Regions from separate parts of the Pseudomonas saudiphocaensis genome, predicted to be linked through region 1. Evidence: predicted binding sites of a transcription regulator. Region 1 holds the regulator's gene; the other holds the start of a gene.
The links. The regulator sigma-54, encoded in region 1, starts transcription at its own class of promoters, with help from an activator protein. The targets are predictions, from matches to a motif close to ANTGGCATNNANNTTGCTNT.

Region 1 (3,555 bases):
CCGCCTATATCGTCAACGACGGGCAGCTAATTGCCGAAGGCGACGCACAGACCATCCTCGACAACCAGCTGGTCAAGGAAGTCTATCTGGGTCACGAGTTCCGCCTGTAGCAAGCCTTTGAAACAACCTACGTTGGCAATACTTCGTAAAAAGCAGCTTCAGAAAGCCGCTTGCGGCTAACGCGCTTCAGCGCGGCCCGGAGGGCGAGCGAAGTGAGTAATGCTCATTTAGGAAACTAAACCCGTACGCGAGCCCGGTCCGTTCTTCGGCTTTTGACTCGCTGCACTTGCCCTTCGGGCCAGCCTTTGGCTGTTACTCCCGTTGGTCGTTGCGCCTCGTCTTGCCTGCCTCGCTTACGTTTTTTCAAAGACCTGTCTGCCTGCCGTCCTCGAATGGAGCAATTCAGGACTAGCCAACCGCTTCCTCTTCAGGCATATAATTTGCTTAAACCGGCGCAGCAGCGCCAGCGAAGTCGGAACAGGCGCAGTTGCGCCGGCAAACAAGGTTCGAAGTCCTCTGCAATGAAAGCATCGCTAGTCCTGAAGATGGGCCAGCAGCTGACGATGACACCCCAGCTGCAACAAGCCATACGACTGCTCCAGCTCTCGACCCTCGACCTCCAGCAGGAGATCCAGGAAGCGCTGGATTCAAATCCCATGCTCGAGCGCGAAGAAGACGGAGAAGACTTCGACAATCCGGATCCGATGGCCGAGTCTCTCGACCAGAAGATCGAGAACACTCCTAGCGAGAACAGCAGCCCGGACAGCCAGTACGAAGAGCCCGTCAACACGATGGAGAGTTTCGAGGAAGGCGACTGGGGCGAGCGCATTCCCAACGAATTGCCCGTAGACACCGCCTGGGAAGACATCTACCAGACCAGCGCCAGCAGCCTGCCCAGCAACGATGACGAGGAATGGGATTTCACCAGCCGCACATCATCGGGCGAGAGCCTGCAGTCGCACCTGCTCTGGCAGCTCAACCTGGCCCCCATGAGCGACACCGATCGCCTCATCGCCACCACCCTGATCGACTGCATCAACCCCCAGGGCTACCTGGATGAAAGCCTTGAAGAAGTGCTGGAGTCCTTCGACCCCGAGCTGGGAATCGAACTCGACGAAGTCGAAGTGGTACTGCGCCGCATCCAGCAGTTCGAGCCGGCAGGCATCGGCGCCCGTGACCTGCGTGAGTGTCTGCTGCTGCAATTGCGCCAACTGCCCGCAGATACCGCCTGGCTGAACGAAGCCACGCGTCTGGTCAGCGATCACCTGGGCATTCTCGGCAGCCGCGACTACAGCCTGCTGATGCGGCGCATGAAGCTCAAGGAAGACGAGCTACGCCAGATCGTTGACCTGATTCAGTCACTCAACCCCCGTCCCGGCTCGCAGATCGAAACGAGCGAGCCTGAATACATCGTTCCTGACGTGATCGTGCGCAAGGACAACAACCGCTGGCTGGTCGAGCTCAACCAGGACGCGATGCCGCGCCTGCGGGTGAACGCCCAGTACGCCAGCTTCGTCAAGCGCGCCGACTCCAGCGCTGACAACACTTTTATGCGCAACCAGCTGCAGGAGGCGCGCTGGTTCATCAAGAGCCTGCTCAGCCGCAACGAAACCCTAATGAAGGTAGCGACCCAGATCGTTGAGCATCAGCGCGGCTTTCTTGAGCACGGCGACGAGGCGATGAAACCGCTGGTGCTGCATGACATCGCAGAAGTGGTCGGCATGCATGAATCGACCATTTCCCGCGTGACCACGCAGAAATACATGCATACCCCCCGTGGCATCTATGAGCTGAAGTACTTTTTCTCCAGCCACGTCAGCACAGCCGAGGGTGGCGAGTGCTCATCCACCGCAATCCGCGCCATAATCAAGAAGCTGGTGGCAGCGGAAAACCCCAAAAAGCCATTGAGCGACAGCAAGATCGCTGGTCTACTTGAGGAGCAGGGCATTCAGGTGGCACGTCGCACCGTCGCCAAGTACCGGGAATCCCTGGGAATTGCACCCTCCAGCGAGCGCAAGCGATTGCTGTAATGCCAGCGTGTTGCAACAGCCGACATCCTGGCCGATTTCTTCTGGGGACGGGCTTCAGGGCTCGTTCATTCGCATGAGGCAAAAAGGAGAAGCAGTATGCAAGTCAAGATTACCGGCCTTCATCTGGAAGTAACCGAAGCACTGCGTATCTATGTCGAGGAGAAACTGAAACGTCTGGAAAGGCACTTCGATCGCATCATCGATATCCAGGTCACCCTGCAAGTCGAAAAACTGAAGCAGAAAGCCGAAGCCACCATGCACGTTGCCGGCCGCGAAGTGGTTGCTAATGCCGAACACGAAGATATGTATGCTGCGATCGACCTGCTTGCCGACAAACTCGATCGTCAGCTGATCAAGCACAAAGAAAAACAACTCGACCATACCCAAGGTACCGTGGCTCGCTGACCCATGATCCGACTTGAAAACATACTCACCCCCGGCCGTTCACTGGTGAACGTGCCGGGCGGTAGCAAAAAGCGCGTCCTGGAGCAGATTGCCAAGGTGATCGGCCAGGACCTTCCCGAACTCGACCCTCAAAGCATTTTCGAAAGCTTCGTGGCTCGCGAGAAGCTGGGTTCCACCGGCTTCGGCAACGGCATTGCCATCCCTCACTGCCGCATGCCCGGCTGCGAGGCACCGCTTAGTGCAGTATTGCGGCTCGACGCACCGGTGGACTTCGACGCCATTGACGGCGCTCCGGTCGACCTGCTGTTTGTACTGCTGGTACCGGAAGCGGCGACCGACGAACACCTTGAGCTGCTTCGACAGATTGCCAGCATGCTGGACCAGGAAGAGGTCCGTGACCGGCTGCGCGAGGTTACAACCGACCAGGAACTGTATCAGGCAGTGGTCGATATCCAGCACGGCCGTTAAACGGCCGGGCGTGCCCGCCAACAGGGAGCGAGACGTGTCCGCAATCAGTCCTTCACGCATTTCGCGCCCCTGCTGCCTGCAGCAGGGTTCTCAACTCCACGCGCCAGTTAGTTTGCGTCCATGCGCCTGATAATTGTCAGCGGGCGCTCTGGCTCGGGCAAAAGCACCGCCCTCGACGTTCTCGAAGACAGTGGCTTCTATTGCATTGATAACCTCCCAGCCGGGCTGCTGCCAGAGCTGGCTGAAAAGGCTCTGCTGCATACTGAGCTGCTGCAGCCGCTGGTGGCAGTCTCCATCGACGCACGCAACCTGCCGAGCCAGCTCAAGCGCTTCCCGGAGCTGCTCGAAGAGGCCCGTGCCCGGCATATCCAGTGTGACGTGCTCTATCTCGACGCCGCCGACGAGACGCTGCTCAAGCGCTTCTCGGAAACGCGCCGACGGCACCCGCTGACCAATGAAAACCGCTCTCTGGCCGAAGCCATACGTGATGAAGAAGAGCTGTTGGCGCCGATCATCGATCAGGCCGACCTGAAGATCGATACCACCAACCTCAACCTTTACCAGCTGCGCGACTCCCTGAAACTGCGCCTGCTGAACAAGCCTGAGCCAGGCACCGCCTTTTTGTTCGAGTCCTTCGGGTTCAAACGCGGCA
Region 2 (3,555 bases), 1.5 Mb from region 1:
GCAAAGCGGCGCTGGATGATCTGACCAACAGCTTCACCATCATTGTCGAGTACAACAATAGGGTGCTTGGCTTCCTGGTTCACTCGGTCGAGCGGATCGTCAATATGAACTGGGAGGATATTCTTCCACCGCCCCAGGGCGTGGGGACCGACCATTACCTGACGGCTGTGACTCATGTAGATGGCCAGATGGTCGAGATCATCGACGTTGAAAAGGTGCTGGCTGAGGTGGCGCCCGTCTCCGAACAGGTGTCGGTTGGTGTCGGCAGCGTAGAGATGCACGACCGCACGTCTTCCAGTCGCGTACTGATCGTCGATGACTCGTCAGTGGCGCGCAAGCAGATCGTCCGTTGTTTGCAGGGGTTGGGTATCGAGGTGGTCACGCAAAACGACGGCCGCCAGGCGCTGAACTATCTCAAAGGGCTTATCGCAGAAGGCAAGAAGCCGTCCGAGGAGTTCATGATGATGATTTCCGACATCGAGATGCCGGAAATGGACGGTTATACGCTGACAACCGAAGTGCGGCAGGATCCGGCTATGGGTGATATGCATATTCTGCTGCATACTTCGCTCTCCGGGGTATTCAACCTGAGCATGGTCCAGCGAGTCGGGGCGGATGACTTCCTCGCCAAGTTCCAGCCGGATGATCTGGCCAATCGAGTGCTTGATCGAATCCGCACCACGGGTTGATGTCGAAGCAGTGCCCCTTTGAATGTTGAGGCGTGATTAGTGTCAGGTGATCTGGAATTCGATCAGTTTCGAGTGTTCCTGGAAAAGAGCTGCGGCATTCTTCTGGGTAACAACAAGCAGTACCTGGTTTCCAGTCGGCTCAACAAGCTGATGGAGCAACAGGGGCTGAAGAGTCTTGGCGAGCTGGTTCGTCTCATTCAAGGGCAATCCCACAGGGGGTTGCGTGAGCAGGTCATCGATGCGATGACGACCAACGAAACACTTTGGTTTCGCGACACCTATCCATTCGAGGTGCTCAAAAGCCGCGTACTTCCCGAGTTGCTTAAGTCCGCGCCGGGGCAGCGGCTGCGCATCTGGTCGGCTGCCTGCTCGTCTGGGCAAGAGCCCTATTCGTTGTCGATGACTGTCGATGAGTATGAGCGCAGCAATCCTGGCCAGCCCAAGCCTTCGGTGCAGATCGTCGCGACCGAGTTGTCCGCCACCATGCTTGCAGCCTGTAAGGCAGCAGAGTACGACAGTCTGGCCATTGCGCGGGGTTTGTCGAGTGAGCGATTGCAGCGCTATTTCGATGTCAAGACGCCTGGGCGCTGGGTCGTCAAGCCGGCCATTCGCAGTCGTGTAGAGTTCCGGGTGCAGAATCTTCTCGATAGCTATGCGGTTCTGGGCAAGTTCGATGTGGTGTTCTGCCGGAATGTGCTGATCTACTTTTCCGCGGATGTGAAGAAGGACATCCTCAAGCGTATTCACGCCACTCTGAAGCCGGGTGGTTACTTGTTCCTCGGGGCCTCCGAGGCGCTCAACGGTCTGCCAGAGCTATATCAGATGGTTCAGTGCAGCCCGGGCATCATCTATAAAGCCAAATAAGCCCAGACTTCTTCTCTCCTGTAGCGGCAAAAAAATGTCGCCTTGCTGGATAAATGCGGCAAAACACTGGAAAGGCTTTGCCGCTTTTGACGCTTCCTGGCTTTTACCCCACTAAAAACCCTTGTTAAATCAGCCTTTTGTTGTGATGGCACGGCCCTTGCTGGTGATAGCCCAGTAAGACTTGTACCCGCAGAGGGCCAACCATGAGCATCAGTTTCGACAAGGCACTTGGCATTCACGAAAAAGCGCTCGGCTTTCGCGCTCAGCGCGCTGAAGTGCTGGCCAACAATATCGCCAACGCAGATACGCCCCATTACAAGGCGCGAGATCTGGATTTCAGTGCCGTTCTGGCTGAGCAGGCCAACAAAAATCAAGGTGGCTTCGCAGTTGCCGTGACCAGTAGCCGGCACATTGCCGCCGAAGGGCTGGAAATTGCCGATCCCGGTTTGCGTTTTCGCACTCCGGCGCATGCGGCGCTGGATCAGAACACGGTTGATATGCAGGTGGAGCAGGCGACCTATGCCGAGAACGCCATAGATTTCCAGGCGAGTTTTACTCTGCTCAACAGCAAATTCAAAGGCCTGATGAGCGCCCTGCGCGGCGAATAACAAGGAGCAGCGCCATGTCACTTAGCAGTGTTTTCAATATCGCCGGTAGCGGCATGAGTGCCCAGAGCACGCGCCTGAATACCATTTCCAGCAACATCGCCAACGCCGAGACGGTGTCCTCCAGTGTCGACCAGACCTACCGTGCCCGTCATCCGGTGTTCGCCACTGTGCTGCAGCAGGCCAGCGGTGCGCCAAACGAATCGCTGTTCGCCGATCGGGATCAGGCCGGCGCTGGTGTTCAGGTGTTGGGCGTAGTGGAGGACCAGAGCGAGCTGCAGGCACGTTACGAGCCCAATCATCCCGCGGCGAACGAAGAAGGGTATGTGTATTACCCGAACGTCAATGTAGTGGAAGAGATGGCTGACATGATTTCCGCCAGCCGCTCGTTCCAGACCAACGCCGAGTTGATGAACACGGCCAAGACCATGTTGCAGAAAGTCCTGACCCTGGGTCAGTAATAGCGAGAAATTGCCATGAGCATTACAGGCGGCGTCGGCGGTACCGGTTCGGTAATGGACCAGTATCAGCTCAAGGACAGAGAGGTTAAGAGCAACGATCTGGGCAAGAACGAGTTTCTTGAACTGCTGGTGGCTCAGTTGAACAACCAGAACCCGCTAGAGCCGCAGGAAAACGGCGAGTTCATCGGCCAGCTGGCGCAGTTCAGTACGGTCGAAGGGGTTGAGAAGCTGAACTCCAGCATGGAGACCATTCTTTCTGGCTATCAGTCTTCCCAGGCGCTGCAGGCGTCTTCGCTGGTTGGGCGCAAGGTAATCGTGCCGACCGAAAAGGCCGTGGTGGATACCAGCGAGACCTTTAAGGCGAGCATGATTCTTCCCGTCAGCAGCAGCAACGTCTACGTCAACATCTATGACGAGGCCGGATCGGTGGTCAACCGGATCAACATGGGGCAGCAGGAGGCGGGCAGCATTTCCTTCATGTGGGACGGCAAGGATGCCAGCGGCAATACCGTGCCGCCTGGCACCTACAAGTTCGAGGCCCAGGCCACTTATGACGGCGAAACCAAGGGGCTGTACACCTTGCTGCCGGCCAACGTCGACAGCGTGACCCTGGGGGGCAATGAACTGATGCTCAATCTTGCCGGGCTCGGCAGTGTTCCACTTTCCCAAGTGCAGGTCATCGGCCAATAACCATCGGCCGCAACTATCGGTTTTAAGTGCCGGCAGTTCCGGCAAAGGAGCTCTTCATGTCGTTCAATATTGGCCTTAGCGGCATGCGTGCTGCCAGCAAGGACCTCAACGTCACCGGTAACAATATTGCTAACGCTGGTACCGCAGGTTTCAAACAGTCTCGTGCGGAGTTCGCCGATGTGTACGCGGCCAGCATGGGCGTCGGCAAAAATCCGGTGGGCAGTGGCGTACTGCTGGCGAACGTGT

Region 2: flgB (flagellar basal body rod protein FlgB) is a predicted target of sigma-54. The motif match lies at 1,698-1,717, and genes of this name have one in related genera.

The regions. Positions count from the first base shown of each region.
Region 1 covers NZ_CCSF01000001.1:1,730,335-1,733,889, forward strand. Annotated here, with positions in the region: gene lptB (LPS export ABC transporter ATP-binding protein) at 1-110, shown strand, start outside; gene BN1079_RS08060 (RNA polymerase factor sigma-54) at 522-2,030, shown strand; gene hpf (ribosome hibernation-promoting factor, HPF/YfiA family) at 2,127-2,435, shown strand; gene ptsN (PTS IIA-like nitrogen regulatory protein PtsN) at 2,439-2,903, shown strand; gene rapZ (RNase adapter RapZ) at 3,024-3,555, shown strand, end outside.
Region 2 covers NZ_CCSF01000001.1:231,846-235,400, forward strand. Annotated here, with positions in the region: gene BN1079_RS01200 (chemotaxis protein CheV) at 1-689, shown strand, start outside; gene cheR (protein-glutamate O-methyltransferase CheR) at 729-1,553, shown strand; gene flgB (flagellar basal body rod protein FlgB) at 1,757-2,161, shown strand; gene flgC (flagellar basal body rod protein FlgC) at 2,176-2,619, shown strand; gene flgD (flagellar hook assembly protein FlgD) at 2,674-3,309, shown strand; gene flgE (flagellar hook protein FlgE) at 3,366-3,555, shown strand, end outside.